3 regions of the Massilia sp. DWR3-1-1 genome follow, and region 3 is predicted to be linked to each of the others. Evidence: predicted binding sites of a transcription regulator. Region 3 holds the regulator's gene; each other region holds the start of a gene.
The links. Region 3 encodes HrcA, which represses chaperone genes, less so after heat shock. Its sites were predicted from a motif close to TTAGCACTCNNNNNNNNNGAGTGCTAA; they were not measured.

Region 1 (10,094 bases), on a different contig from region 3:
GTGCGGGCGTAATCGAGGCCGAAAGAAAACTTGTCGACCACGCGCAAGCCGTGCGCCGCCGCCTGCTGCTCGAACACGGCGGGCGATGGCAGCATGCCACCGGGGAAAATGAACTGCTGAATAAAATCGGTGCTCTTGCGATAGCGCTCGAACAGTTCGTCGGCGATGGTGATGGTCTGCACGCAGGCGCGCCCGCCCGGCTTCAGGCGCGCGGCGATGCAGGCGAAGTAGCTGGGCCAGTAGCTCTCGCCCACCGCTTCGAACATCTCGATCGAGGCGATGGCGTCGTACTGGCCGGTGCTGTCGCGGTAGTCGCACAGTTGCAGGTCGACCTGGCCGGCCAGGCCGGCGCGCTCGATGCGCGACCTGGCGTAGGCCAGCTGTTCGGTCGACAGGGTGACGCCCACCACGCTGGCGCCGTCGCGCGCGGCCAGTTCGGCAAAGCCGCCCCAGCCGCAGCCGATTTCCAGCACGGTGGCGCCGGCGGCCAGGTCGAGCTGGTCGAGAATGCGGCGGTACTTGGCCGCCTGCGCCAGCTGCAGGTCGGCGCCCGTGGCGGCGCTGTAGAGCGCACTCGAATACGTCATCGACGGGTCCAGCCACAAGCTGTAGAAGGCGTTGCCGATGTCGTAGTGGGCGTGGATGTTCTTGCGGCTGCCCGCCTTGCTGTTGCGGTTGAGCAGATGGCGCAGGCGATACGCCAGGCTGCCCCACCAGCTGCCATAGACGAGCGACTCGATGGTGTCGCGGTTGCGCGCCATCAGCTCGATCAGCGCCGGCAGGTCGGTGGTGGTCCAGTCGCCGGCGATGTAGGACTCGGCAAAGCCGATGTCGCCCGAGCGCAGGGCGGCCGTAAACAGGTTCCAGTTTTTCAGCTCCAGCACGATCGCCAGCGACGCGCCCGTGTCGCCGAAATGGCGCACCGTGCCGTCGGGCAGGTGCAGCGTCAGGGCGCCGTCGCGCAGCCGGGCCAGCAGGGCCAGGATGACGCGGGCGCCGGCCGGCGCCGCCGTGACGGGGTGGGCCTTGGCGCGCTCGACGGCGGCGGTGGGCATGGTTTCGTAGGTCATCGGGTCACCTTGTGTTGGGGCGGAGCGGGTTTCGGGTAGAACGGCGCGCGCTTGAGGAACAGGCGCAGCGCCTGGTAGTGAATGCGCAGCATCACGCCCAGGCTTTGCATGGGATAGGCAAAAAAGGCCAGGGCGACGCTGCGATCGTTCAAAGGGCGCGACAGGCCGCCGATACTGGTGTGCAGCAAGGTGCCGTCGGCATCGCCGTAGTCGATGCTGGCGCCGGTGCGTTCGCCCGCCCCCGTCGCCAGCGCGGTGCGCACGAAGCGGAAGCGGTACTCGCCGGCGACGGGATTGAAGGGCGAGACGTGAAACACCTTGCGGGCGTGCAGTTCGGCGCCGTCGGCGATGACGGCGCCGTCGTCGAGCAGGTAGCAATGGCGTTCGCCAAAGGTATTGCGCACGTCGCACAGCACGGCGCGCAGGGCGCCGTCGGCGCGGTGGCAGAACCAGAACGAGACGGGGTTGAAGACGTAGCCCAGCACGCGCGGCATGGTCTGCAGCCAGACCTCGCCATCGGCGTCCTCGATGCCCTCGGCGCGCAGCAGGGTGCCGATCCAGTCGAGCAGCGTGCTGGCGCCGTCGCCGTGGTCGGCGTCGTAAAACGACAGCACATTGAAGCGGTTACGGCTGAACAGGCGGCTTTTGAGCTGGGCCTGCCCCAGCGCGCGCAGGGGCAGGCGCAGGTAGTAGGCGCGGTAGCTGAAGGCGTTGACAACGGGCCGCAGGCGACGGTGGCCCACGCGGCCGAAGCACAGCTGCGGCACGGCGGCCGGCTCAGGCGAGCGCATGCGGGGCCGTCGAGAAAGGCGCAGGCGCACCCTGTTGCAGCAGCGCCGTCAGCGAGGCCGCCACCGCCAGCCCCGCCTTGAGGCCATCTTCATGAAAGCCGTAGCCGAGCCAGGCGCCGGCAAACCAGGTGTTGTGCTGTCCCTGCAGGCGGGCGATGCCGCCCTGCGCCGCCACCGCCGCCGCATCGAACACGGGGTGGGCGTAGTCGAAGCTGGCGATCACGCTGGCCGGATCGGGCGCATCGATGGGATTGAGCGAGACGATCACGGGCGTGCTCACGGGCAGCGGCTGGAGCATGTTGAGCAGGTAGTGCACGCACACCTGGGGCGTGCCTGTGAGCGCGCCCGTGCTCTGGTAATTCCACGCCGACCAGGCCTTGCGGCGGCGCGGCAGGCAGCGCGCGTCCGTGTGCAGCACGGCGCGGTTGGGCTGGTAGCCGATCGCCGACAGCAGGCGCGTCTCGTCCGCGCCGGCGTCGGCCAGCAGCGCCAGCGCCTGGTCGCTGTGGCAGGCCATGACGACCTGGTCGTAGTACTCGGCGCCGGCGGCGGTGCTGATGCGCACGGGCGCGCTGGCGCCCGTCACGTTGCGGTGCACGCCCAGCACGGGCTGCGCCAGGCGGCGCGAGGCGATGCCGGCCAGCAGGCGCTCGACATAATTGCGCGAGCCGCCCCGCACGGTGCGCCACTGGGGCCGGTCGTTCACTTGCAGCAGGCCGTGGTTGTGGCAGAAGCGCACAAAGGTGGCCAGCGGGAAGGCCAGCATCTGGCTCGACGGGCAGGACCAGATGCAGGCGGCCATCGGCAGCAGGTACCAGTGGCGGAACTGGACGCTGTAGCCTTCGCTGTCGAGCCATTCCCCCAGTCCGACGGCCGGGATGGCGCCGCTGTCAGCCAGCGCCGTGGCCTGGCGGTTGAAGCGCACGATGTCGGCCACCATGCGCAGAAAGCGGGGGCGCAGCAGGTTGCGGCGCTGGGCGAACACGCTGTCGAGATTGGCGCCGGCCCATTCCAGGTCGGCGCCGCCATCGAGCGGCAGCTTGACGGAAAACGACATGTCGCTGGGGGCGACGTCGACGCCGAGTTCGTCGAACAGGGCAATGAGCTGGGGGTAGGTGCGATCGTTAAACACCAGGAAGCCCGTGTCGACGCCAAACGTGCGGCCCTCGAGGGTGACATCGACGGTGTTGCTGTGGCCGCCAAAATACGTGCCTGCTTCGTACAAGGTGACGTCGGCGCCCGCCTGCGAAAGGCGGTAGGCACACGACAGGCCGGCAATGCCGGCACCAACAACTGCTATTTTCATGCTATCGCTTTCTGCAATATTTGTCCTGGACAATACCGGGAGGGACTATCCATTCTGTGTAATACTCGCTGCTACGGCGAATTTGTCATGGACAAATCGGATCGCGCTAGTTTATACGCATCGGCCACCGATTCAGATTCAAAATTATCAAATTTCATCGTGCCGTAGTTAATGCTTTTGTTTCAGAAAGATTTTTATCGTGTTTTATCCTGCTGAAATTGCCGAACAGGAAACGCCTGCAACTTTGTCCAATCCGCCGCCGGTCGCGGTAGAATGGTCCGTCGCGGCACCGGCGGCGATTTCTCCGCCAGCGACGCGCTGCATCGCCTTCCCTTGGAACCCGCCTCATGACCACCGCCCCCGCCCCCCTTGTTTTTTCCAGCATCAGTGACGTCGAACGCGATGTCGGCATCGCCAAGGAGACCTTGCGCGTGTGGGAGCGGCGTTACGATTTCCCCCGCCCCCAGCGCGACGCCAATGGCGAACGGGTCTATCCGCCCGACCAGGTCTACAAGCTGAGCCTGGTCAAACGCCTGCTTGACCAGGGTTACCGCCCCGGCAAGATCATGGCCCTGGACGTGGCCGCCCTGGGCGAACTGGGCGGCAAAGCCCCGTCCGGGCCGGCCGCGCGCGGCATCGACGACCCGGAAATCGCCCTGTGCCTGGGCTTGCTGCGGGCGCACCAGGTGGCCGAATTGCGCCAGCGCCTGTCGCAGGCGATGCTGAGCATGGGTTTGCAGCGCTGCGTGGTCGAACTGATCGCCCCGCTCACGACGGCGATCGGGATCGCCTGGACCCAGGGCCAGATGGCGGTGTTCGAAGAGCATTTGTATTCGGACATGCTGCAAACGGTGCTGCGCAATGCCATCGTCGCCGCCAGCGGCGAGCGCCACGATGGCCAGCGCCAGCCGCGGGTTCTGCTCACCACCGTGCCGCAGGAGCGCCACGGGCTCGGCTTGCTGATGGTGGAGGCCTTGCTGGCGCTGGAAGGGGCCCATTGCATTTCGCTGGGGGTGCAGACGCCGCTGTCCGATATCGTCGACGCGGCCCGCACCCAGGGCGCCGATATTGTCGCCCTGTCCTTCTCCGGCGTGAGCTCGCCGCGCGCGGCAGTGGACAATATCAACGAGTTACGGCTGCGCCTGGGCGCGGCCACCGAGGTGTGGGCCGGCGGCGGCGGCGTGGCCATGGCGCGCCGCCACCTGCAGCCCGGCACGGTGCTCGACCTGGGCTCGATCGGCAGCGCCGTGGCGCGCTGGCGCGAGCGCCACGGCGCGCCCGCCGGGGACGTGCCGGCCGCGGCCTGAAAGCATCAGCCCCTCTGGTAAAATACGCGCCAGTCAGTTCGTCGTGCCCGGCACCGCCCGGCATGTGCATGCAGCGCCCGTCCCCAGAGATCCATGTTCAGCTTTTTCAAGAAAAAACCCGCTGTTGTCGAAGCCCCGCCCGCGCCGCCAGCGCCGCCAGCGCCGGTAATCACACCGGTCGTCGCGCCCGTGGTGCCCGTGGTGGTGCCCGCGCCGCCAGAGCTGGCGCCTTCGCCATCGCGCCGCTACGGCACCACCTCGACCTTCGTGGCGCCGCCGGTAGTAACGCCCGTGCAGCCAGCGGCAATGCCATCGCCAGCGCCGGTCATCGCCCCCGTCGTGCCAGCGCCTGCGCCCGTCGTGCCAATGCCAATGCCAGCGCCGACGCCCGTCGTGACGGCGGCAGCGGCAGCGCCCGCGCCCGCCCCATCGACGCCAACGCCGCCGCCGGGTCCCCTCCTGGTCGCGCCCGCGCCGGCCACCGAGTGGATCAGCGAGACGGCCGAACGGCCCGTGCTCGAGGCCGAGCGCAAGTCCTCGTGGATGGCGCGCCTGAAGGCGGGGCTGTCGAAGACCTCGTCGAACCTGTCGCTGCTGTTCGTGGGCGCGAAGATCGACGAAGATTTATATGAAGAGCTCGAAGCGGCCCTGTTAATGTCGGACGCCGGCATGGACGCCACCCAATTCCTGCTCGACGGCTTGCGCCGCAAGGTCAAGGACGAGCGCCTGCTCGACGCCGCCGCCGTCAAGGGCGCCCTCAAGGTGCTGATGACCGATCTGCTGCGGCCGCTGGAAAAGCCGCTCGAACTGGGCCGCCACGAGCCCATGGTGATGATGATTGCGGGCGTCAACGGCGCCGGCAAGACCACCACCATCGGCAAGCTGGCCAAGCACATGCAGAAATACCAGCAATCGGTGCTGCTGGCCGCCGGCGACACCTTCCGCGCCGCCGCCCGCGAGCAGTTGATGGTCTGGGGCCAGAGAAACAACGTGACCGTGATCGCCCAGGAATCGGGCGACCCGGCCGCCGTGGCCTTCGACGCCGTGCAATCGGGCAAGGCGAAAAAGATGGACGTGGTCATGGTCGACACGGCCGGCCGCCTGCCCACCCAGTTGCACCTGATGGAAGAGCTGAAAAAAATCAAGCGGGTCATCGCCAAGGGCATGGCCGGTGCGCCCCACGAACTGGTACTGGTCATTGACGGCAACACGGGACAGAACGCGCTGGCCCAGGTAAAAGCCTTCGATGACGCCTTGCAGCTGACGGGCCTGGTCATTACCAAGCTCGACGGCACCGCCAAGGGTGGCGTGCTGGCGGCGATCGCCCGCACGCGGCCGATTCCCGTGTATTTTATTGGCATCGGCGAGAAAATCGAGGACTTGCAGCCGTTCAAGGCCGACGAGTTCGTCGAAGCCCTGCTGGGCTGAGCCATGAGCGCCCCCATGATCGCCTTCGAGTCCGTCAGCAAGCAGTATTCCGCCCACGCGATTGCCCTGCGCGAGGTCAGTTTTGACATCGCCCGGGGCGAGCTGGTCTACCTGGCCGGCCCGTCCGGCGCGGGCAAGTCGACCCTGCTCAAGATGATCGCCGCCATTGAGCGGCCCACCGCGGGTGCCGTGCTGGTCAATGGCCAGGACATCGGCAAGCTGCGCCGCGAAGGCGTGCCTTTCCTGCGGCGCAACCTGGGTCTGATCTTCCAGCAACAAAAACTCTTGAACGACCGCCACATCCTGGCCAATACCATGATGCCCCTGCTCGTCATCGGCGCCTCCAAGGCCGAGGCCGAGCAACGCGCCCGCGCCGCCCTCGACAAGGTGGGCCTGCTCGAGCGGGCCAAGGACTTGCCGCTCGAACTGTCCGGCGGCGAGCAGCAGCGGGTGTCGATCGCCCGCGCGATCGTGAACCGGCCGCAGATCATCCTGGCCGACGAACCCACCGCCAACCTCGACCGCGCCAGCGCCGACAAGGTGCTCGATGCCTTGCGCGCGTTCAACCGCGCCGGCGTCACCTGCCTGATTTCCACCCACGATGACAGCGTGCTCGACGGTGCAGCCCGCGTGATTCACCTGAACCAGGGCGAACTGATCATGGAGAACGCATGAATCGCTGGTTGCGGCAACACCGCTTCGCCTTCGGCGCCGCGCTGGGCAATGTCAGAAAGGCGCCCGGCAGCTTCCTGTTCAACGTCGCCGTCGTGGCGATCGCCCTGGCGCTGCCGTTCACGGGCTTGACCTTGCTGGAAAACGTGCGTCCCGTGTCCGAGCAATTGTCGGTCGATCCGGAAATCAGCGTGTTCCTGACGCCGCAGACGGCACGCGCCGAGGCCGCGGCGCTGGCCCCGCAACTGCGCGCCACGCTCAAGGCGACCAAGGCGAAAATCACCTTCGTGCCGCGCGAGCAGGCGCTCGAATCGCTCAAGGACAAGAGCGGCCTGACCGACGTGCTCGGGTCGCTCGGTGAAAATCCCCTGCCGGACGGCTACGTCATCAAGCTCGACGGCTTCAAGAACGCCGCCGATGCCAGCCAGGTCGATACGCTGGCGGCCCAGCTGCGCGCCCTGCCCGGGGTCGACACGGTGCAGGTCGATTCGGCCTGGGTCAAGCGCCTGGCGGCCCTGCTGGGCATCCTGCGGCTGGTGCTGCTGCTGCTGGCGGTGACGCTGGGCATGGTGGTCATCGCCGTGGTGTTTAACACGATTCGCCTGCAGGTATTGACGCAGCGCGAGGAAATCGCCGTCTCCAAGCTGATCGGCGCCACCGACGTGTTCATCCACCGGCCGTTTTATTACACGGGCGCCCTGCTGGGCCTCGCTTCGGGCGCCGTCGCGCTCGGCGCCGTGGCGCTGGCGCTGCGTCCCCTGAACGTGGCAATTGCCGAATTTGCCCGTTTATATGCGAGCGAATTTCAGCTGGCCGCCCTGCCCCCGCTGGGCGTGGCCGCCCTGCTGGCCATCAGCGCCGGCCTCGGCCTGGCCGGCGCCATCCTGTCGGTGCAGCGCCACCTCGCACGATTGAACTAATCGTGCAGCGCACAATCTAAGCTCCCATTAAGACTGTGCTGTCAAACTAGGGTTGAAAATTCCAGGCGCTGCGGCGCCTGGAACGAGTTGAATGTGCGCGTGATCAAAGGTACGCCCACCAGCGACACCTACAGTGGTTTTCCGCCTTTTTTTTCGATTCCAAATCGCAAGTTCGGCCCTATCACACTCATAGCTGAGGCCAATTGGCACTCCCATCAAGAGAGTGCTAAACTGTGATTTCGCTAGCGGGACACTTCAATCACCACCGCCAGCACCACGCTTGACGCTGTATCACACACACGAGGATTACATGACGACGATGTCCACACACTCCGCACTGATTCCAACGGGAACTCGGGCGCTGGGATTGGGCTTCACTGGCAATCTTGGCAATATCGATGCTTACATCTCGGCGGTCAACCGCCTGCCGATGCTCACGCACGAGGAAGAAATCTCGCTGGCCAAGCGCCTGCAGGAACACAACGACCTTGCCGCCGCCCAGGAACTGGTGTTGTCGCACCTGCGCCTGGTGGTGTCGATCGCCCGCGGCTATCTCGGTTATGGCCTGCCCCACGCCGACCTGATCCAGGAAGGCAATATCGGCCTGATGAAGGCGGTCAAGCGTTTCGACCCCAACCAGGGCGTGCGCCTGGTGTCGTACGCCATGCACTGGATCAAGGCCGAGATGCATGAGTACATCCTGAAAAACTGGCGCCTGGTCAAGGTGGCCACCACCAAGGCCCAGCGTAAACTGTTTTTCAACCTGCGCAGCAACAAGGTGGGCCTGGACGCCATGTCGCCCACGCAGATCGATGCGCTGGCCAAGCTGCTCGACGTCAAGCGTGAAGAAGTGATCGAAATGGAAACCCGGCTGTCGGGCCGCGACATTGCGCTCGAAGCCCCCACCGACGACGAGGACGACAAGTTTTCGCCCATTGCCTACCTGTCGTCCGACCTGTCGGAGCCGACCAAGGTGATGGAAGCGCAGCAAGTGACGCGCTTGCAGTCGGAAGGACTGGAAACGGCGCTGGGCAAGCTCGACCCCCGCTCGCGCCGCATCGTCGAAGCGCGCTGGCTGGCCAATGACGACGGCTCCGGCGCCACCTTGCACACGCTGGCCGAGGAGTTCGGCGTGTCGGCCGAGCGGATTCGCCAGATCGAGTCGGCGGCCTTGAAAAAAATGAAGACGGCACTGTCGTCGTTCGTTTAAGCGAAGACGTCCAGCCACCAGAAAGGCGCCCGCGGGCGCCTTTCTCACGTCTGGCAGCGCGACGTGCGCAAGGCGGCGCCCGTGCTACCATCGGCGCTCATTGAACAGGGCGCCCCGATGCGACAATTTTTCATGTGGTTCAAACTGGGTTGCGCTTTTCTGATGTACACCTTGGCCGGCTGCGCCGGCACCCCCGCGATGCCGCCCTTGCACGATGCCAGTTACCCGCTCACGCCAGGCCAGTCGGCCGCCATCGGCGGCGGCGCCAGCGTGCGCTACGAAGCGTTTGCGGACAGCCGTTGCCCGCAGGGGGCGCAGTGCATCTGGGCGGGCAAGGTCAGCTACCAGTTCGTGCTCAGCAGCGCTGCCGGCCAGGAACGTTTTGCGCTCGATTACGCCGGGCAGCGGGTCGAGGCCAGCACGGTACCGGGCCTGTGGTTCGGCATCTCGTTTGAGCGGGTCAGCGCCGTGCCCGTGGAGCAGCATGCGGTGGTGCTGGAAGTGAGAAGAACGGCGGCGCCACGGCCTTGACGGCATCGATCAGGCGAAAAAAAGGGCGCTTTCACCGTTAGCTGTTGAGTTTCTTTCGAACTCAAGCGCCGAAGTGACCGAGCGCCGCTGCGAGGAAGCGCTCGGCGTTGCCGATGCGGCGCAGGTCGATGGCCCAGCACCAGCCCAGGTAATTGTCCAGATAGCGCGTGGCCACGCCGTTGAAGTGATGGAGCCACCGTTTAAAGCGGCTGTGATAAGCGTTGACGTTTTGAATGTGAATGGCTTCACGTACACGAACGCCCTGGCGCAGCTTGACGCTTTGATGGTCGATGCCCGCCTCGCGCGCGAATTTTTTATAGGCCGCATTGGCGTCGCTCACGAGCAGCACATCGCGCTGTAACTTCGGTAGCAGGTGGGTGTGCAAGGCCGTGGCCTTGAGGGCGCCGCGCCCGGCAATAAAATCGATGGTGGCGCCGCCCCGGTCGCGCGCCACCACGATGTTGACCAGTTGCCTGGATATGCCCCGTTTCGACGCGACGCCCCCGCGCTTGCGTGGCGCTCTGCCCAACGGTGTATTTTCCTGCTGACTTTCCTGCCCGCTTTCCTGATCCTTTTTCGGCCCGTTGTTCTGATCACTTTCCTGCTGATTACTCTGCTGGCTGCTCTGCTGCTTGCTCTGCTTCTTACCCTGCCGGTTCCCCTTCTCCGATTCGAGCAAAAACGTCTCGTCGGCCTCGGTGATGCCTTGCAGTGTGGCGGGTCGGTCGAACTTGACCCAGTGCAGGAAGCGGTGGCGCCATCTGAAACTGGTATTGGCGTGCACCTGCACTTTCTCGGCGGCGCTTTTGACGGTGCAGGCCGGGTCGCGCAGGCAATCGAAATACGCGAGCCACTTGCC
Region 2 (10,094 bases), on a different contig from region 3:
CGCATGCCGTAAAAGCTGAAGCGCTCGCAGCCCTCGTTGGCGATAATGTACGGTATCTGGCGCGGCATGCGCCCCGTCCCGGTGCTGCTGACTGCTTGCGCGTCCACGGTTGCTGCCTGCGACATGGAATCCCCCTGTATTGACCAGACGCGATACTAGAATGAAGCTGCCGAACTGGCAACTGCTAATTGATCGGTGTGCGCCATCATGTAGTTTGACTACCGCAGCTGTGTCCGGTAGCTGCCGGATCGGTGCTAAGCCGTTGAAAAGACGGGTATTGAGCGGGGCTCCAGCGATTGTCGCGCGCCGGTCTCTGCTGTATATTATCTACAAATCCTTCATTCAGCGGAACTTTTCATGATCATCAACGACACGCCGTGGTGGCGCGAAGCCACCATTTACCAGGTTTATCCCCGCAGCTTCCTCGACACCAACGGCGACGGCGTCGGCGACCTGGCCGGCATCACCGAAAAACTGGGGTATATCGCCAGCCTGGGCGTCGATATCGTGTGGATTTCGCCGTTTTTTACCTCGCCCATGAAGGACTTCGGCTACGACGTGTCTGACTACTGCGACGTCGATCCTTTGTTCGGCACCCTGGCCGACTTCGACGCCCTGGTGGCGAAGGCGCACGGCCTGGGCCTGAAAATCATGATCGACCAGGTCTGGTCGCACACGGCCGAAGCGCATCCGTGGTTCACCGAGAGCCGCGCCAGCCGCGCCAATCCGAAGGCCGACTGGTACGTCTGGGCCGATCCGCGCGACGATGGCAATCCCCCCAATAACTGGCTGTCCGTGTTCGGCGGCTCGTCATGGCAGTGGGACAGCCGGCGCAAGCAGTACTATCTGCACAATTTCCTGGCCAGCCAGCCGGACATGAATTTTCATCATCCCGAGGTGCAGCAGGTCCACCTCGACAATCTGCGCTTCTGGCTCGAGCGGGGAGTTGACGGCGTGCGCATGGATGCCTGCAATTTTCACTTCCACGACACCGAGTTGCGCAGCAATCCGCCGGCCCTCACGCGCGACACCGCCACCGTCACCGATGTGAACCCGTACGGCATGCAGGCGCACGTCTACGACAAGACCCGGCCCGAGAACATCCCCTACCTGCTGCGCGTGCGCGCGCTGCTCAATGAATACGACGCCATCGCCATCGGCGAAGTGGGCGCCGACGATGCGCTCGGCGTGATGGCGGCCTACACGGCCGACGGCGACAAGCTGCACCTGGCCTACAGTTTTAATTTGCTCACGCCGCAGTTCTCGGCCGCGCACATCCGCACCCAGGTCGAGCAGTTCGAGGCGCGCGTGACGGGCGGCTGGGCCTCCTGGTCGGTGGGCAACCACGACAGCATCCGCGTGATGACGCGCTGGGGCGGCGAGCAGCCGTCGCCGGCGCTGGCGCGGGTGGTGCTGGCGATGCAGCTGGCCTTGAAAGGCACGCCCTGCCTGTACCAGGGGGACGAGCTGGCGCTGACGGAAGCCGATGTGCCGTTCGAGCTGCTGCAGGACCCGTACGGCATCACCTTCTGGCCCGAGTTCAAGGGCCGCGACGGCTGCCGCACGCCGATGCCGTGGACGAACGCCGCCCCGAATGGCGGTTTTACCACCGGCACGCCGTGGCTGCCGCTCGATCCGGCGCACATCGCGGCGGCCGAATCGGTCCAGGACGGCGACGCCGCCTCGCCGCTCAACGCGGCCCGCCGCCTGATCCAGTGGCGAAAAGCTCAGCCGCAGCTGACCCGCGGCGACATCGTGTTTTTTGACGCGCCCGAGCCGATCCTGGCGCTGCGCCGCGACCTGCCGGGGATGGCGTCGATGCTGGCGATTTTTAACCTGGGGCCGGCGCCGGTGACGTTCGACTGGGCCGCCGCACGGGGCGCCAGCGCCGTCGACGGGCACGGCCTGGCGGGCCAGGTCACCGATGGCCTGGTCAGCTTGCCGGCCTTCGGCGGCTGGTTCGGCGTGCTGCAGGCCTGAGCGTTCACAGCGCCGCCGGCTGACTCAATGCGTGCGCTCCAGCGGGCGCTTGTTGCTTCTCCACTGCGCCAGGCTCAAGGGCTTGTCGCCGGCGCCATCCTCGACCAGGATGGTGCCGCCTTCTTCCGCCACCAGGAAATCCTCCCAGCGGTGCACGGCGTCCTTGCCGTTCTCGACAAAACTGAGCTGGTAATACCGTTTGCCGTCGATCAGGCGCGGCGCGGCATCGTATTCGATGACGGCGCCACGGGCGCTGCCGCCCGAGGATTTTTCGATCGCGCTCGACCAGGCTTTCAGTTCCGGTAAGGCCATCAGGCTGGCGATGGCCTGCTGGCGCGCGTCGGCCGTGGCCACGCCGCTGGTGGGGGCCTGGGTTGGCGCGGGCGTTGGCGCGGCCTTTTCGCGGCAACCCGACAGGGCAAGGACAAGCGCGGCCGCAAGCAGGGCGCGGTGATGAAGAGGTCGGGCGAATGGGGTCATGGTGTCGATGGATGAGTTCATCGCAGTCTACGCCAAGCCTGGCATGCGGGCAATATTGGTGTCGCGGTGCGGACGCCTGGCGGCGCGCGCTTCGAGCACCATCAGCGACAGCAAGGCCGGTGGCCCCAGCAGCAGGCAGGCGGCCAGCCAGCCGCCCCGGCGCCGCGGATCGATGCGGGCGCGGCGCAGCCACAGATGGGCGCCCACGGCCGACAGCAGGCTGGCCGCGAGCGCCGCCAGCAGCACCGTCGGCGGGCGTGCCGAGGTGGCGGGGAGGACGTCGGCCACGGCGCCGCCGTCGAGCAGGCGTTCGGGCAGCGACACCAGCGTCTCGAGCACGGGCGAGAGCCACCAGGCGCGGTGCTCGAACAGGGTGCTGAAATCGTGGCCCACGGCGCGCTGCGCCACCACCTGCGCCGCGCCCGTCGCATCGACGAAGACCAGCGTCTGCCGCGCCGCCGGCCCGCCTTCGCCCATGCCGCGCCCCTGGTTGAACGACAGCAGCATGCCGTCGGGCAGTTCGGCGATATCGACGCGGTCAAGCTCGCTCAAGGGGCCGGGCAGGTCGACCCCAAACTGCGCCGCCAGGGCGCCGCGGGCACCGGCCGGCACGGCGCAGACGATCAGGCGGCGGTTGGTGAGCAGGTACTGGTGCTGTGCCAGCGCCTTGGGCGGCCCCGTCAAGGTCTCGGCGCCGCCCAGTTCTATCAGACGGTGCAACTGCTGCCCCTGCGCTTCGATCAGATACAGCGTTTGCGGGGTGAGCAGGTACGGTGCCGCCACCAGCGGCACGGACGAAAACGGCGCGCTATCGCCGGCACCGCCGGCGCCGAACCAGCCGCGCGAGCGGCCGGTGAACATGTCGCGGCCCCTGAATCGCATGGCGTCATGGCTGAACGTCCATTCGATCTTGTGCGTGCCATCGCCCCACTGCAGGCTCTTGCGGTTGCTCGACTGCTGGCGCACGGGGAAGTTGCGCGCCAGCGGCGCCAGGCTGGCTGCCGGTGCCCCTGTCAGCTGGCGGCGCCACTGGTCGGCGCGCGCATCGGTGGAGCGCGCCAGCACCGCCTCGAATGCCGCCCCGCTGCCCATCCGGGTCAGCGCGACGTAGCTGCCGGCGATCGGCAGCGCGCGCTTGGTCGGGTGCAGGTCGGCCGCCATCAATACCGTCTGGTAGAGCGTGGCGCCACTCCACAGCAGGGCAAAGTACAAGCCCAGTTGCAGGGGCAGTGCGGTCGCAATCAGTGCCGCCGGGCTGTCCGGTGGCGCCATGCGGTTCGGCTTGAAGCTGGAGTAGGCGACCCAGGCGAGCAGCACGATGCACAGCAGCGCCGGCGCCAGCATGGTCGCGCCCGAGGCCAAGTGCGCCATCAGCAGTGCCGGCAGCACCATCACGACGATGGCGGTTTTGGCGCGGCTGGTGACGGCGATGGCGCCGGCCAGCCAGGCGGCGAAGGTGATCAGCACGATGTGCAGTGCGGCCAGGTAGTGGCGCGCGTCGACGGTGCGTTCGCTGACGGCGCCGATGCCGGCCAGCGTGGCGACGGCGGGCAGCCCGACCGCCAGCACGATCAGGGTCAGCGAGGCAAGGGCGATGGCGCCGAAGATGCGTGCGCGCGAGAGGGGGCGATGGTGCAGCCATAGCCAGCGGCTGGGCTGGCTGTAGCCGAGCAGCTGGAACACGGCGAAGCCCGCCCCGGCCAGGCAGTAGAACGTCAGCAGCACGGCATGCACCTCCCAGCGCTGCTGCTGCAGGTCGAACAGGCGGTTGACGAACAGCAGCGCCAGCAGGTGCGCCGCCGTGAACAGCAGCGCGCCATTGCGAAAGCGCCGTAGCTCGCTCAGGTACAGGTCTTTCATGCGTGGCTTGCCTTGCGTTCAGTGCCGATATGGCTGTTGGACAAAAAGGCGTTGACCGCCCGTTCCAGGCTGACCGCCATCGACTGCGCCGAGCGCGCTCCCAGCAGCTTCAGGCGCGCGCCAAAATCGTCGCCCTGGTCGAACACGGTGAAATGGCTCAGGCCATCGATGCGGTCCTGTTGCAGCACGCCGGGCAGCTGTCGGCGGTCCGGGGCGCTGAAGGGAAATTCGGCGATCCACAAGCGCACCTTTTCGCAGAACGCGAACGGGGTGGACAGGTGGCGCAGCTGGCCTCGTTCGAGTATCACCAGTTGGTCGGCGAGCCGTTCGACTTCTTCCATCTGGTGCGAGCAGTAGACGATGGTGGCGCCGTCGTCGAGCGCGCTGGCCATCAGCGCTTCCAGGAAGGCGCGCTTGGCGACAACGTCCAGTCCCAGCGTCGGTTCATCGAGAATGAGCAGTTGCGGGCACTGCGCCAGCGCCAGCGCGAGGTTGACGCCGGCCCGTTCGCCGCGCGAGAGTTCGGCGATTTTCTGGGTGGGCAGCACATTGAAGTTGCTCACCACGGCCGCATAGCGCTCCCCGTTCCACGAGGGGTACTGGCGGCGCTGCATGGCGGCGAGCTCGCTTACCCGCATCCAGGCCGGCAAGGTATGTTCCTCGTTGACGAAGCCGATGCGCGCGCGCAGTGCCGGTGTCAGGCGGGCGCTGTCGCAGCCGAGGATGGTGGCAGTGCCGGCACTGGGCGACTCGAAGCCCAGCAGCAGTCGAAACAGCGATGACTTGCCGGCGCCGTTGGCGCCGACGACGGCGTGAATGCCGCCATCGGCGATCGCCAGCGTCAGGTGGTCGAGCGCCAGCTTGCCCCGGTAGTGCAGGCACAGGTCGCGGGTGTCGATGACGTTCATGCGCTTTTGCGCGCCGGTTCGGGATGCGGCAGGACCGCCTCGAGCGCGCTCGCCGCGCGCGACAGGATGTCCTGCGCGGAGTAGTCCAGGCCGATCACGTCGCCGGCGAAGCGCTGCACGGCGTCGTCAAGGCGGCGCGTGCGCTCGGCGTCCGCCAGGCGCTGGCGCGGCGCGGCCACGAACAGTCCCAGGCCGGCGCGGGCATCGAGCCAGCCTTCGGCCGTCAGTTCCGCGTAGGCCCGCGCCACCGTGTTCGGGTTGATGGTCAACTGCTGCGCCAGCCCGCGCACGCTGGGCAGGGCGGCGCCCAGCGGCAGCGCGCCGCTGGCGACCAGGCGACGCACGCCATCGACGATCTGGTGGTGGATCGGGCGGCTGTCGCCGGCGACGATGTGCAGCATTAGCGGGGTACGGCGGCTCATGGCGGCTCCTGGGTAACTGTACTATTTTAATTAGTACAGTAGCAGCGAGCCGGCGGCGCCGTCAACAAGATCCCGATACATATGTCGCCGCGCCGCGCCCATAAAAAATGGCCACCCGAAGGTGGCCATTGTTTTTCAGCGATGGGGTCCGCGGACCCCGGGGCTGGCAATTACATCATGCCGTCCATACCGCCCATGCCGCCCATGCCGCCCATACCGCCGCCCATGCCGCCGCCAGCCGACTTGTCGTCAGCCTGTTCGCAGACCATGGCGTCGGTGGTGAGCATCAGGCCAGCGATCGATGCGGCGTTTTGCAGCGCCGAACGGGTCACTTTGGCTGGATCGAGCACGCCCATTTCGACCATGTCGCCGTAGGTGCCATTGGCGGCGTTGTAGCCGTAGTTGCCGGTGCCGGCCAACACAGCGGCGACGACCACCGACGGCTCTTCGCCGGCGTTTTGCACGATCATGCGCAGTGGCTCTTCCATGGCGCGCAGGACGATCTTGATGCCGGCGTCCTGGTCAGGGTTGTCGCCCTTGACGTTGATGTTGGCGCGCGCGCGCAGCAGGGCAACGCCGCCGCCTGGCACGATGCCTTCTTCAACGGCAGCGCGGGTGGCGTGCAGTGCATCTTCGACGCGGGCTTTCTTTTCTTTCATCTCGACTTCGGTGGCAGCGCCAACCTTGATCACGGCAACACCGCCGGCCAGCTTGGCCACGCGCTCTTGCAGTTTTTCACGGTCGTAGTCCGAGGTCGCTTCTTCGATCTGCACGCGCACTTGCTTGACGCGCGCTTCGATCGCTTCGGCTTGACCGGCACCGTCGATGATGATGGTGTTTTCCTTGCCCACTTCGATACGCTTGGCCTGGCCCAGTTCGGCCAAGGTCACTTTTTCCAGCGTCAGGCCGACTTCTTCGGCGATCACCTGGCCGCCGGTCAGGACAGCGATGTCTTCCAGCATGGCTTTACGACGGTCACCGAAGCCTGGCGCTTTGACGGCGCAGGTTTTCAGGATGCCGCGGATGTTGTTGACCACCAGGGTGGCCAGCGCTTCGCCTTCGATGTCTTCGGCGATGATCAGCAGCGGACGGCCCGCTTTGGCAACTTGTTCCAGGATCGGCAGCAGATCGCGGATGTTCGAGATTTTTTTGTCGCACAGCAGGACGAACGGGTTGTCCTGGATGGAGACCTGTTTTTCCGGGTTGTTGATGAAGTACGGCGACAGGTAGCCGCGGTCGAACTGCATGCCTTCGACGATGTCGAGTTCGTCGTTGAGCGACTTGCCGTCTTCGACGGTGATGACGCCTTCCTTGCCCACTTTTTCCATCGCTTCAGCGATACGCTCGCCGATCGATGCATCCGAGTTGGCCGAAATCGAGCCGACCTGGGCGATTTCCTTGGTGGTGGTGCATGGCTTGGCGATGATCGCCAGCTGTTCGACGGTGGCAGCGACTGCCTTGTCGATGCCGCGCTTCAAGTCCATCGGGTTCATGCCGGCGGCAACGAACTTCATGCCTTCGCGCACGATGGCCTGGGCCAGCACGGTGGCGGTGGTGGTGCCGTCGCCGGCGTTGTCGCTGGTGCGGGAAGCGACTTCCTTGACCATCTGCGCGCCCATGTTCATCAGCTTGTCTTTGAGCTCGATTTCTTTGGCAACCGAAACACCGTCCTTGGTGATGGTTGGCGCGCCGAACGAACGCTCGATGACGACGTTGCGGCCTTTCGGGCCCAGGGTGACTTTGACTGCGTTGGCGAGGATATTGACGCCTTCAACCATTTTCGAACGGGCGCTGTCGCCAAATACTACGTCTTTAGATGCCATGTGTGTTTCTCCGGTGAGGAATGATTAGGGTGAGACAGTGGCTGCTGATTACTTGACCAGCACGGCCATGATGTCTTCTTCGCGCATGACCAGCAGCTCTTCGCCGTCGACCTTGACGGCTTGGCCCGAGTATTTGCCGAACAGAACGCGGTCGCCGACCTTGACTTCGAGGGCGCGTACTTTGCCGTCGTCCTGGACCTTGCCGTTACCGATGGCGAGCACTTCGCCCTGGTCCGGTTTTTCAGCGGCTGCATCTGGAATGATCAGGCCGGACGCGGTTTTGGTTTCCTGGTCGAGACGTTTGACGATGACGCGGTCGTGCAAAGGGCGAAGGTTCATATAAGACTCCTTAAAAATCAATGGGTTGACTGACGTTCCCGGATAATTCCGGCGCCGGTCGGGTCGTTCGGATTGCGGCACCCTGGGGATGCAGCTTGCTTAATTCAGTAAAACTTCTGTTAGCACTCTCTGCCAACGAGTGCTAATTATAGGGACGATACCCCCCTATTTCAAGCTCTCGTTCTGAACTATTTCGCCATTTACCCCCGCGCGTGGCGCTGCGCGAGCCCGCTGCCGGGCAGCGCCGAAGCAGGGCGGCGTGCCGATCCTGTCAGTTTGAAGGGGGTCGGCGTACTGATTCGATTGACTGCGGTTCACCCCGGGTTCTATAGTGACGGGATGATTTCTGAATTCCAAGACCTATCCCTCAAGATCGACCAGCTTGCCGACCTGACGGCGGCGTTGCGGCGTGAAAACGCCTCGCTGCGCCAGACCAATGTCGAGCTCGCCGCCGAAAACGCCACTCACCGCCAGCGCCTGGCCGAAGCGCGCCAGCGCATTGGTGCGCTGATCGCACAGATCCCCGTGCCCGTCAGCGCCGCGCCCGCCGCCAGCGCCGCCGACGCGGTGAGCGCCGCCGTGGAGGTGGCCAAATGATCCAGCTCGACGTGAGCATCATGGGCCACCCGTATCGGCTGGCCTGCCGCGAAGGCGAGGAGCACGCGCTGAAAGAAGCGGTCAGCTACCTCGACGGCAAGATGAGCGCCCTGCGCGACTCCGGCAAAGTCAAGGGCAATGACCGCATCGCCGTGATGGCGGCGCTGTCGGTGGCCGCCGAACTGCTGTCGACCAAATCGGGAGAAGGACCGTTTTCGGGCCTGTCGCTGATGGAAGTCAAGCAGAAAATGGAAGCGATGAACACGGTCCTCGATGGCGCCCTGACGCCGCAAGAAAATCTGTTTTGACGGCCAAATTCGTTTGACTTGTCGGTGTATCGGAGTAAACTTCGTTCCACCCTGCGGTGTTCGCGATTGCCATATATTCCTTGAACCATTTATGTGCACCGGTTGCGGGATTATGTTTGATGGGAGTGAGCGTCGCTAGTCCGACGAACCCGAAATTGAACTAACTGTGACCACCTTGAACCGTTTGGTTCGGGATGCCGGCAAAGACGGCACAGGCGGGGTAATAACAATCGAATAAAAGCGGCAAGCGGCTTTTATTTGGGAATGACAGCTAAAAATCACTGGTCCCGCCAGAGGATTTTTAGAGGTCCATGCAATAAAAACAGGCAGTTGCCCGGCCTTGCCTGCACTCCTTCTCTCTTCTTATTTTTTTCCGCATGCCTTACTGGTTAATGAAATCCGAGCCGGACGAGCTCAGTTTTGACGACCTGCTGGCGGCCCCCGATCGCACGCTGGCCTGGTGCGGGGTGCGCAATTATCAGGCGCGTAATTTCATGCGCGACCAGATGAACGTGGGCGATGGCGTGCTGTTTTATCATTCCAGCTGCGCCGTTCCCGGCGTCGCCGGGCTGGCCGAAGTGGCCTCCGTGGCCTATCCGGACGCCTCCCAGTTCGACCCTGCCAGCCCGTATTTCGACCCCAAGGCCAGTCCGGCCACACCGCGCTGGGTGTCGCGCGATATTCGTGCGCTCGAGCGGGGACGCCTTGTGCCCCTCACCGCTTTGCGCGCCATGGCGTCCCTCGAGGCCATGGTGCTGCTGCAAAAAGGCAGCCGCCTGTCCGTCTCTCCCGTCAGTGCGCCCGAATGGCACGCCGTCGTGGCGGCGCTGCGGGCCGGCGACGGTCTGCCAGGTGCGCCATCGACGGCACGCTAGACAAATACATGGCGCGCCAACCCACGCCGTCAAAACAAGAATAATGAAGCGGTCAATATGTCAAATTAACTATTGCTGCAAGAAAACATCACGCCTACTATCGGGTGTCCGACGGTCGCGAGCGCAAGCTGCTGCCCGATCGCTCAGCCATGGTCACCGCGTCGCCGCTGCGGTTGGCGCGCGCCGAATCTCATCTTGTAGGAATCGACATGTTTTCAAAAAATCTTATGATCGGCCAGCGTCTCGGGCTTGGATTTGGTGCCGTCATCGCGCTGCTGTTGCTGATGGGGACCCTGTCGTATCTGCGCATGGGAGCACTGTTCGACGACATTCGCCTGACCAACGAGGACCGTTTTCCCAAGACCGAACTGCTGCACCAGGTCAAGGACGAGCTGAACGAAACGGCGCGCAATATGCGCAACCTGCTGCTGCTGAGCGACCCCGAGATACTCAAGGGCGAATACGCCAACATCGAGGAATCGTCGCGCGCCATTAGCGCCGC
Region 3 (10,094 bases):
GAGCGCATGGTCGCCGAACCGGGCAGCAAGGTCTACGGCCGCCTGTCCGTGATGCTGCAATGGCGCTATAAAATGTCGCTGCTGTTCATCGTGCCGCCCACGGCCTTCGATCCGCCGCCGCAGGTCGAATCGGCGATCGTGCGCATGATCCCCGTCGCGCAAAAACTGGCCTGCGACGGCGCCACGCTCGAAGCGGTGGTGTTGAAGGCGTTTTCCCAGCGCCGCAAGGTGATCCGCAACTGCCTGGCCGGCATGTTCACCGAGGCCCAACTGGTGGCGGCGGGCGTCGATCCCACCTTGCGGCCGGAGGCGATCGGCCTGGTCCAGTACGTGGCGCTGGCCAATCTGCTCAAGCCCCTGCCTACATCAGTTTGACACGCATCTAACCCATTGTGATTAGCCGTCGCTAGCGCGGACGGGTGCTAGCCAGGCACTGCAAATCTGGCTATTATAATTTCCTGAGTGTAATTATAGTTTCATGAGGGCAAAACTGTCGAAAGGCAGTGACGCAAAGCTACCGGCCTACCGCGCACCCGCGCCACGGCAGCGGGGCCGCCAACGTTGGCGCCGGCATCAGGCCGTGCGCTACTGCCACCGCACGCCGGAGGCAACGTTGTCGTGGCGTGGCCCTCGCCACCACGAGAGCCCCCGCCATGACCGACCGATCGATCGTTCCACCAGCGCTGCCAACCGGCCGTCTGCACTTCTTGCCGGCACTCGGTGTGGCCGCTGCGCTGAGCGCGTGCGGTGGCGCCGTCGACACGGCCCCCCAGGCCAGTGTGGCGATGGCGCCGGCCAGTGCCGTCACCACGTTGCAGCTGGACATGGCGCCGCTGCCGGAGGCCGCCGCCGCCTTTGTGGCGCGGCCCATGTTCAACCTGGCGCCGACCCTGCTGGCCGAACCGGACCAGCCCGACAGTGGTGAGGCCCACCGGGCGCCGCATACCCGGCGCCTGTCGACCGACCAGCAGCACCTGTCCACGCGCCGGCTGACGGTGCAAGCCATTCGCGAGGCCGACCGCCAGCGCGCCATCGACGAGGCGAACGGCGTTGACACCGGCGCCGCCGCGCAGGCTGACGGCGCCGGTGTCGCACCGATGGCCAGCGGCGCCGTCATCGCCACCTACACGCCGGCGCAGATCCGCGCCGCCTACGGCTTGCCGCCGCTGCCGGCCGCTGGCGCCGTGCTCAGTGCGTCGCAACGGGCGCAACTGGGCGCCGGCCAGACCATTTATATTGTCGACGCCATGCACGACCCCAACGCGGCCGCCGAGCTGGCCGCGTTCAACGTGAAATTCGGCTTGCCGGCCTGTACCGTCAAAGCGATCGCCGTCACCCAGGCGCTGCCGCTGGCGGCGGCCTCGTCCACCGCGTGCGAATTCTCGGTGGTCTATAACACCGCCGCCGGCGCCATGACCGCCGCCGCGCCCGCCTACAACTCGGGCTGGGCCACCGAGATTGCACTGGACGTCCAGTGGGCGCATGCCACCGCGCCGCTGGCGCGCATCGTGCTGATCGAGGCAGCCGACGCCTCCCTCAACAGCCTGATCGGCGCGGTCAAACTGGCCAACGCGATGGGCCCCGGGGTGGTGTCGATGAGTTTCGGTGCCAACGAGGGCACCTGGACCGCTTCGGTCGATGCTGCCTTCAGCGGCGCCAACATGAGTTACCTGGCCGCCACCGGCGACAACGGCGCCGCGGTGTCGTGGCCGGCCGTCTCGCCCAAGGTGGTGGCGGTGGGCGGCACCACCCTGACCTACAGCGGCACCGGCACGCGCAGTGAAGTGAGCTGGTCCGGCACGGGCGGCGGCACCAGTGCCTACACCCCCACCCCGACTTACCAGAACAGCACCATCCCCGGCGTCGGCACACCGCTGCGCCGCACGGTGGCCGACGTCGCCTTCAATGCCGATCCGTCGAGCGGCCAGTACGTGGCGGTGATGACACCTGGCAGCACCACCCCGAACTGGGTCAGCGCCGGCGGCACCAGCCTGTCGACCCCGCAGTGGGCCGGCCTGGTGGCCCTGGCCAACGCCATGCGCGCCCTGAGCGCCAAGGCGCCGCTGGGCATGGCCCACACGGCACTGTACGGCCAGATCGGCGCCGTGCCGATGAATTACTCCGGCGCGTTCGCCGACATCACCAAGGGCAGCAATGGCGCCTGCGCCACCTGCGTGGCCAAGGCCGGTTACGACTCGCTGGCCGGCCTGGGCACGCCCAATGTCACCAGCCTGCTGCAGTTGTTGTCCGGTGCCACCGTCACGCCTGTTGCGCCCGTGGTCACTGGCGCCGCCATCGCCGGCACGCTCGGCACGCCGCTGACGTTCACGGTCGCCGCCAGCGCCACCAATGCCGTGACGTACACGCTCAGCGGTGCGCCCTCGGGCATGACGATCAGTACTGCCGGGGTGGTGTCGTGGGCCGTGCCGCTGGTCGGCACCTATAACGTGACGGCGCTGGCGCGCGACAGCGTGAGCGGTTTGACGGGGCAGGGCAGCTACACCGTCACCATCGCGTTGCCACCGGCACCGGTGGTGACCGCCGGCGCCATCAGCGGCAAGGTCGGCACGGCCCTGTCGTTCAGCGTGAGCGCCAGTGGCAGCAATCTGAGCTGGTCGCTGACGGGCGCCCCGTCCGGCATGACGATCGCCAGCACCGGCGTGGTCAGCTGGCCGACCCCGGTCGCCGGCACCTATGCCGTTACCGCCATCGCCACCGACAGCAAGACCAAGCTGAGCGGCAAGGCCGTCTACACGGTGGCGATCGCCGCGCCGCTGCCGCCCGTCGTCAGCGCTGCCAGCCTGACGGGCCGGCCCGGTATCGCCCTGTCGTTTGGCGTGAGCGTGGTGGCGCCCAACGCCGTCACGTACAGTCTGACCGGTGCGCCTGCCGGCCTGACCATCAGCAGCGCCGGCCTGCTGGCCTGGGCCAGCCCGGTGCTGGGCAGCTACAGCGTGACCGTGGTGGCGCGCGACAGCAAGACGGGCTTGTCCGGTCAGGCCGTCATTGCCATCAAGATTGCCGCTGCCGGTCCCGTGATCACGGTCGTGCCCCTGACCGGCGTGGCGGGCAAGGCCTTCAGCGGCAGTTTCGGCGTGGCGGCCCCCGGCGCGAGCTGGTTGTCGGTGTCGATCGCCGGCGCCCCGGCCGGCATGAGCTTCGGCTTTAACGGCACCAGCATCCTGATGGCCTGGGCCAGTCCCGTGACGGGCAGCTACACGCTGACGGTGGTGGCGACCGATTCGGCCGGGCTCATCGCCAAGGCCAGCGTGCCCATTACCATCACGGCAAAATAAGTGGATCTAACCGGTAGCGGCGGCAACGCCGCTACCGCCTACCCCGCCGTCCTGGCACTGTTTTCCTCGATCATCGCCAGCGCCACGCTCCTCGCCTCGGCCTGCGCTTCTGCCTGACTCGCATACACGTGTTCCACCGCCACCCGCTGCGCGGGCACGATGCTGTTGCGGTGCATGGGATTGCTCGACGGACCGTAAATCGTCACCCATGCCGCCCAGCCGTCCACATCGTCCATGTGCACGCCGCTGTAGTCGATCTCGTACGCTCCCACCGTTTCTGTCGCCATCGTCGCTCTCCTTCAGGATGTCAGCGGCCATCATGCCAGTTTTGTGGCTCGCGCGAAGCGCGCCTTGACGGTGGGTACAGGCGAAAAAAAAGCCCGCTGTTGAGCGGGCTTGAAATCCAATTCTTTTTGAGGAGACTTGGAGGAGACAGATGCATTATGCTGCGTCACAGCATATAAAACCAATTGTCTTTTCCAATATCAGTTAATCAGATTTCGTATATCTCAGGTGCTGGCAGGCTTCGTTACGCAGGTAACATTGATATTGGTCACTGCCGCATCGCCCATCACGCCGGCAGGATTGCTGACGGTGCAGACTTGATTGGTGGGCTGGGTCAGCACGGTGATGCCGTAGCTGGTGTTGTAAGGCACGTTGTCGGTGAAGGCGTAGGCGGTGACGCCGGAGGCCACGGCGATGGTGCCGCTACTGCCGTTGGTGAGCACCAGGCCGTCGGCCGCGAGGCCGCTGACAGCGCCGCCGATGCTGTAGGTGTTGAGCAGGCAGGTGACGACGATGGCGATCGACGCCGTGCGCCCGGCCGTGCCGCTGGCCGTGTCGACGCCGGTCAGGGGACTGACCGTGGTGCAGCTCTGGTGCAGGGGCGGCGTCTTCTGGGTGACGTTGTAGACATCGCCGTACGACACGGTATTCGGGAAGGAAAAACTGGTGGCGCCGGCTGGCACGCTCAGATCCATGCCATTGGTGGTAAGCACCAGGCCGGGGTAGCTCAGGCTGGTCACCGTGCCGCCGATGGTGAAGGTGGCTTTGCCGCCGCAGGCCGCCAGGGTCAGGGCGATGGCCGCCAGGGCGACCGGGCGCAGGAAGGTTGTAAAAGTCATGAAGTTCTCCGGGAGGCGGTCAGATGCAGTTGACCTGGACATTGGTGACATTGGCCGGGCCCATCGTGTTGGTGCCGTTGGTCACCGTGCAGGTCTGGTTGGCCGGCTGGCTCAGGATGGTGACGCCGTACGGCGTACCGTCGCCCACCTTGGTCATCTTGAACGAGGTGGCATCGGCCGCCACGCTGACCTTGTCCGGACCGTTGACCAGCACCAGGCCGGTGTTTTTGAGGTTGCTCACGGTGCCGCCCAGATCGTAGGTATTGGTGACGCAGCTGATGACGACGGTGGTGATGTCGTAGGTCGACGTTTTGCCCGTGTTGCTGCTGGCCGTGCACACGGCGTTGCTGGGCGAACTTTTAACCGTGACGTTATAGTTGGTATCGTTGCCGACCAGGGTGGGGAAGACGAAGCTGGTGTTGGTCGCCGGAACGACCAACTCGTCGCCGCCGTTGTTGAGCAACACGAGGCCGGTGCGGTTGAGGTTGACCACGATGCCGCCGATGATCAGGGAGCCGCCGCTGCCACCGCACGAGGCCAGGGTCAGGGCGCACGCGAGCGCGACGCCCGAACGCAGGAACAGACTTTTCATGTTTTCTCCAAAAACGACAAGATGGCGCCAGCGCGCTGGCGACCGCAAAATAGACAAATTGGCCGCCATTTTAGTGCATTTGTTATGCTAAGGCCCCATTGGCCGTGTATCACGGTGTAACTGGCCCATGCGGCAGTTGAAATCGTCCTATTTACTTGTGAGCGCGTCATGACAGCACTGCCCCTTCCTGCCTGGCCCAAGGCCGTCCTGTTCGACCTCGACGACACCTTGTGGCCCATCGCTCCCGTCATCGAGCAGGCCGAGCGCCAGGTGTGGGCCTGGATCGAGCAGCATGCGCCGGGCATCGCCGGCGCCCACTCGATCGACAGCCTGCGCCAGGCGCGCCTGCAAAAGCTGGCGCGCGAGCCGCACTTCCACCTCGACCTGGCGGCCCTGCGCCGGGCCGGCCTGCTCGACGCCTTTGCCGCCAGCGGCGACGACGTCGGCCGCGTCGACGAGGCGATGGCGATCTTTTCCGCCGCGCGCAACCTGGTCGCGCCTTACGCGGACGTGCTCGACGGCCTCGAGCGGCTGGGCCGGCGCACGCTGATCGGCTCGATTTCGAACGGCAATGCCGACTTGCGCGCAATCGGCCTGGACCACCATTTCAAGGTGTCGGTGGCGGCCCACAGTTTCGGCCAGGCCAAGCCGGCCCCCGCGATCTTTCTGGCCGCCTGCGCCGAACTGGGGGTGGCGCCTGCCGAGGCCGTGTATGTGGGCGACGACGTCCTGCTCGACGTGCGCGGCGCCCAGCAGGCGGGCCTGCGCGCCGTCTGGCTCAACCGCACCGGCAGCGCGCGCCACCTCGAACACGGCGTCACGCCCGACGCCATCTGCGCCGATTTCGATCAATTGCTGGACTGGCTCGAGAACAACCATGCCTGAGCGCGCCCATGCGGCCGTCGTTACCCCGCACGGGCCGCGAGCGTGCATAATAAAGGCACCCAGTCCAAGGATCACGTCAGACCACCATGCATCTCGATAACCGTGCTCAAACCCTGCTCAAGGCCCTCGTCGAGCGCTACATCGCCGACGGCCAGCCGGTCGGCTCGCGCGCCCTGTCGAAAATATCGGGCCTGGACCTGTCGCCGGCGACGATCCGCAACATCATGTCCGACCTCGAGGAAATGGGCTACGTCGCCAGCCCGCACACCTCGGCCGGGCGCATTCCCACCCCGCGCGGCTACCGCATCTTCGTCGACACCCTGCTGACGGTGCAGTCGATCGACGAGCACTCGGTCGATTCGCAGTCGCGCATGCGCCTGCAGGCGCCGCAGCAGCAAAAAACCATCGCCAACGCGGCGCAGATGCTGTCGTCGCTGTCGCAGTTCGCCGGCGTCGTCATGAGCCCGCGCCGCGAGTCGGTGTTCCAGCAGATCGAATTTCTGCGCCTGTCGGAAAAGCGCATCCTGCTGGTGATCGTCGATCCCCGCGGCGACGTGCAAAACCGCCTGCTGCTCACCGATGTCGACTACACCCCGTCGCAGTTGATCCAGTCGGCCAATTTCATCAACCAGAATTACGGCGGCCTGTCGTTCGACCAGGTGCGCGCCCGCGTGACGGGCGAATTGCGGAAATTGCGCGACGACATGAGCCGGCTGATGCAGGCGGCGGTGGAAGCGGGCAGCGAGGCCATGGCCGACCACAGCGACGACATGGTCATCTCGGGCGAACGCAATCTGCTCAGCGTGGCCGACCTGTCGTCGAACATGAGTTCGCTGCGGCAGATGTTCGACATGTTCGAGCAGAAAACGGGCTTGATGCAATTACTTGATGTGTCAAGTAAAGCCACGGGCGTGCAGATTTTTATCGGCGGCGAGTCCAGCCTGGTGCCGATGGACGAGATGAGCGTGGTGACGGCGCCTTACGAGGTCAACGGGCGCATCGTGGGAACGCTGGGGGTGATCGGCCCCACCCGCATGGCGTACGAGCGGGTCATTCCCATTGTCGATATCACGGCCAAGTTGTTGTCGAACGCCTTGAGTCATTAAGAACCTACCGGGATAGGTTCGAAGGACTGGCAAGCGGCCAGCCCGTGCGCAGCTTAGCGGTGCGGGCAGGCCGGCTTGATGCAATTGCCATAAATGGCCAGCGCATGCTCGGCGATGCTGAAGCCGCGCTCGCTGGCGATGGTGTTTTGCCGGGTTTCGATCGCTTCGTCGAAAAATTCTTCGACGCGCCCGCAATCGAGGCACACGAGGTGGTCGTGGTGGGAACCCGCATTGAGTTCGAAAATGGCCTTGCCCGTTTCAAAATGGTTGCGGTTGAGCAAGCCAGCCTGTTCAAACTGGGTCAGCACGCGGTACACGGTGGCCAGGCCAACGTCGAGATTTTCTGTCAATAACTGCTTATAGACGTCTTCGGCAGTCAGATGGCGCACCTCGCTGTTCTGAAAGATCTCCAGAATTTTCAGGCGCGGCAGGGTCGCTTTGAGGCCGCTGGCCTTGAGGTCGGTGGGATTGTTACTCATGTTTGTTGCTCGAAGTTGGGCGTAGTGCTTTATGATATAGCGTTTTGGAGCTATGGCTCAAACGTTTTGAGGTTCCCTATGCGCGTCACGATTGCCGATTTTTCCCGCAGCTTGTCCCTGAAGCCCGTCCTGGTCGCCGCTGCCGCCTGTGCCGTGCTGAGCCTGGCCGGCTGTGCCAACTGGCGCCAGACCCAGCCTGCCGCCGCGGTCTCGACGGCGCCGGGGGCGATCGCGGCCGACGCCAACGCCTCGGCGGCCAGCGCCAACGCGGGCGCCCAGACCAGCAGCGCCACCAGGCTGCAGCGCTTCTTCTGGATCTTCTCGCCGTACCGGCCAGACATTCAGCAGGGTAACTTCGTGTCCCAAGAAATGCTGGCCCAGCTCAAAGTGGGCCAGACCCGCGACCAGGTCAAGTTCATCCTCGGCACGCCCCTGCTGACGGACGTGTTCCATGCCGAGCGCTGGGACTACCCGTTTTATCTGGCACGGGGCAATGGCGAGCTGACCAAGGCGCGCGTCACCGTCTATTTCAAGGACGACAAGGTCGAGCGTTTTGACGGCGGCAACCTGCCCACCGAAAAAGAGTACATTGCCCGCATCGCCGGTCCGTCGAAGGTGGCGGCCAAGGCGGCGCCCAAGAAGGAAGAGGCCGCTTCGGCCAGCATCCAGGTCAAGAAATAATCGTATGGCCGCTCTGAATATTGCCGTTGCCGGCGCCAGTGGGCGCATGGGCAAGATGCTGGTCGAAGCGATCGACCAGGCTGCCGACACCCGCCTGTCCGGCGCGCTCGACGTCGCCGGCGCGCCCGGCCTGGGCCAGGACGCCGCCGCCCTCCTGGGCCGCCCGTCCGGTGTGGCCATCGGCGCCGACCTCGCCAGCGCGCTGGCCGGCGCCCGCGTGCTGATCGATTTCACCCGGCCGGAAGGCACCCTGGCCCACCTGGCCTATTGCGCCGCGCACGGCATCGCCATGGTGATCGGCACCACCGGATTCGATGAGGCAGGCAAGGCGGCCATCCGCGCCGCCGCCGAAAAAACCGCCATCGTGTTCGCCCCCAATATGAGCGTGGGCGTCAATGTCACGCTCAAACTGCTGGAAATGGCGGCGAAAAGTTTTAGCGAAGGCTACGACATCGAAATTATCGAAGCGCACCACCGCCACAAGGTCGACGCGCCGTCCGGCACCGCCCTCAAGATGGGCGAAGTGATCGCCGACGCGCTCGGGCGCGACCTCGCCAGCTGCGCCGTCTACGGCCGCGAAGGCGTCACCGGCGCGCGCGACCCGTCCACCATCGGCTTCGCCACCATCCGCGGCGGCGACATCGTGGGCGACCACACGGTGCTGTTTGCCGGCGACGGCGAGCGCATCGAGATCAGCCACAAGTCGAGCAGCCGCGTCACCTACGCCCACGGCGCCCTGCGCGCGGCGCGTTTTCTGGCCGACAAGCAAAGCGGCCTGTACGACATGCAAGACGTACTCAATTTGAAGGACTGACATGGCCACCGTCGAACTCAAGGGCGCCGCCATCGACAGCGCGGCCGCCTTTCACCTTGCCTCGCAGGCCGCTTTTGGCTTTCCCGACAGTTATAGCCACACCATCGACGGCTGGGTCGATTGCCTCAGCTACCTGCGCGATGCCGATGGCATGAGTAAATTTCGCCTTTTCCCCAAAGAAATGCTGGAAATCGTCATCACCGACAGTGCGGCCCTCCAGGCCAGGCTGCCCGAGCTGGTCGAAGAAATCAGCTATTGCGTGGCCGGCATCAACGAGCGCTACGCCGATTACGGCGAATTGCCGGCACTTAAGCTGGTGCTGCGCTAGCCTGATCGGGTCAATTACGGCCGGCGTCCGCCGCCAGCCAGTATAATGTTCGGTTCAAACCAACATTCCTGGCCCTTTAATCATCATGCAAGATAAATATAGTCCCGCCGACGTCGAACAAGCCGCCCAATCCCACTGGAAAGCGATCGACGCTTACCGGGCCGTCGAACACGACCCGCGTTTCCCCAAGGGCAAGTACTATGCTTGCTCGATGCTGCCTTATCCGTCCGGCAAGCTGCACATGGGGCACGTGCGCAACTATACGATCAACGACGTGATGTACCGCTACCTGCGCATGAACGGCTACAACGTGCTCATGCCGATGGGCTGGGATGCGTTCGGCATGCCGGCGGAAAACGCGGCGATGCAGAACAAGGTGCCGCCGGCCCAGTGGACCTATTCGAACATCGCCCACATGCGCCAGCAGATGGAATCGATGGGCCTGGCCATCGACTGGTCGCGCGAAATGACCGCCTGCACGCCCGAGTACTACAAGTGGAACCAGTGGATGTTCCTCAAGATGCTGGAAAAAGGCGTCATCTACAAGAAGACGGGCACCGTCAACTGGGACCCCATCGACCAGACCGTGCTGGCCAACGAGCAGGTGGTCGACGGCCGCGGCTGGCGCTCGGGCGCGCCCATCGAAAAGCGCGAAATCCCCATGTACTACGCGCGCATCACCGACTACGCCGAAGAGCTGCTCGACTATGTCGACAATAAACTGCCCGGCTGGCCCGAGCGCGTGCGCGTCATGCAGGCCAACTGGATCGGCAAATCGGTGGGCGTGCG

Region 1: a site for HrcA is predicted at 7,698-7,724, ahead of rpoH (RNA polymerase sigma factor RpoH). Genes of this name have one in related genera too.
Region 2: a site for HrcA is predicted at 7,932-7,958, ahead of groES (co-chaperone GroES). Genes of this name have one in related genera too.

Annotation. Positions count from the first base shown of each region.
Region 1 covers NZ_JAFCXL010000016.1:114,519-124,612, forward strand. The annotation lists gene ACP7EY_RS17255 (class I SAM-dependent methyltransferase) at 1-1,070, opposite strand, end outside; gene ACP7EY_RS17260 (DUF1365 domain-containing protein) at 1,067-1,861, opposite strand; gene ACP7EY_RS17265 (NAD(P)/FAD-dependent oxidoreductase) at 1,848-3,167, opposite strand; gene ACP7EY_RS17270 (MerR family transcriptional regulator) at 3,515-4,474, shown strand; gene ftsY (signal recognition particle-docking protein FtsY) at 4,568-5,902, shown strand; gene ACP7EY_RS17280 (cell division ATP-binding protein FtsE) at 5,918-6,577, shown strand; gene ftsX (permease-like cell division protein FtsX) at 6,574-7,494, shown strand; gene rpoH (RNA polymerase sigma factor RpoH) at 7,814-8,704, shown strand; gene ACP7EY_RS17295 (hypothetical protein) at 8,822-9,235, shown strand; gene ACP7EY_RS17300 (IS1595 family transposase) at 9,297-10,094, opposite strand, start outside.
Region 2 covers NZ_JAFCXL010000002.1:21,890-31,983, forward strand. The annotation lists gene ACP7EY_RS02335 (oligopeptide:H+ symporter) at 1-68, opposite strand, end outside; gene ACP7EY_RS02340 (alpha-amylase family glycosyl hydrolase) at 358-1,980, shown strand; gene ACP7EY_RS02345 (hypothetical protein) at 2,005-2,481, opposite strand; gene ACP7EY_RS02350 (hypothetical protein) at 2,488-4,320, opposite strand; gene ACP7EY_RS02355 (ATP-binding cassette domain-containing protein) at 4,317-5,228, opposite strand; gene ACP7EY_RS02360 (GntR family transcriptional regulator) at 5,225-5,650, opposite strand; gene groL (chaperonin GroEL) at 5,821-7,473, opposite strand; gene groES (co-chaperone GroES) at 7,522-7,812, opposite strand; gene ACP7EY_RS02375 (DUF904 domain-containing protein) at 8,152-8,409, shown strand; gene ACP7EY_RS02380 (cell division protein ZapA) at 8,406-8,717, shown strand; RNA gene ssrS (6S RNA) at 8,763-8,943, shown strand; gene ACP7EY_RS02390 (EVE domain-containing protein) at 9,095-9,592, shown strand; gene ACP7EY_RS02395 (methyl-accepting chemotaxis protein) at 9,802-10,094, shown strand, end outside.
Region 3 covers NZ_JAFCXL010000001.1:381,224-391,317, reverse strand. The annotation lists gene rsmA (16S rRNA (adenine(1518)-N(6)/adenine(1519)-N(6))-dimethyltransferase RsmA) at 1-375, shown strand, start outside; cyclic di-GMP riboswitch class I at 474-560, shown strand; gene ACP7EY_RS01830 (peptidase S53) at 654-3,296, shown strand; gene ACP7EY_RS01825 (hypothetical protein) at 3,335-3,583, opposite strand; gene ACP7EY_RS01820 (hypothetical protein) at 3,806-4,420, opposite strand; gene ACP7EY_RS01815 (hypothetical protein) at 4,440-5,012, opposite strand; gene ACP7EY_RS01810 (HAD family hydrolase) at 5,181-5,897, shown strand; gene hrcA (heat-inducible transcriptional repressor HrcA) at 5,984-7,003, shown strand; gene fur (ferric iron uptake transcriptional regulator) at 7,057-7,482, opposite strand; gene ACP7EY_RS01795 (outer membrane protein assembly factor BamE) at 7,561-8,163, shown strand; gene dapB (4-hydroxy-tetrahydrodipicolinate reductase) at 8,168-8,977, shown strand; gene ACP7EY_RS01785 (barstar family protein) at 8,979-9,305, shown strand; gene leuS (leucine--tRNA ligase) at 9,391-10,094, shown strand, end outside.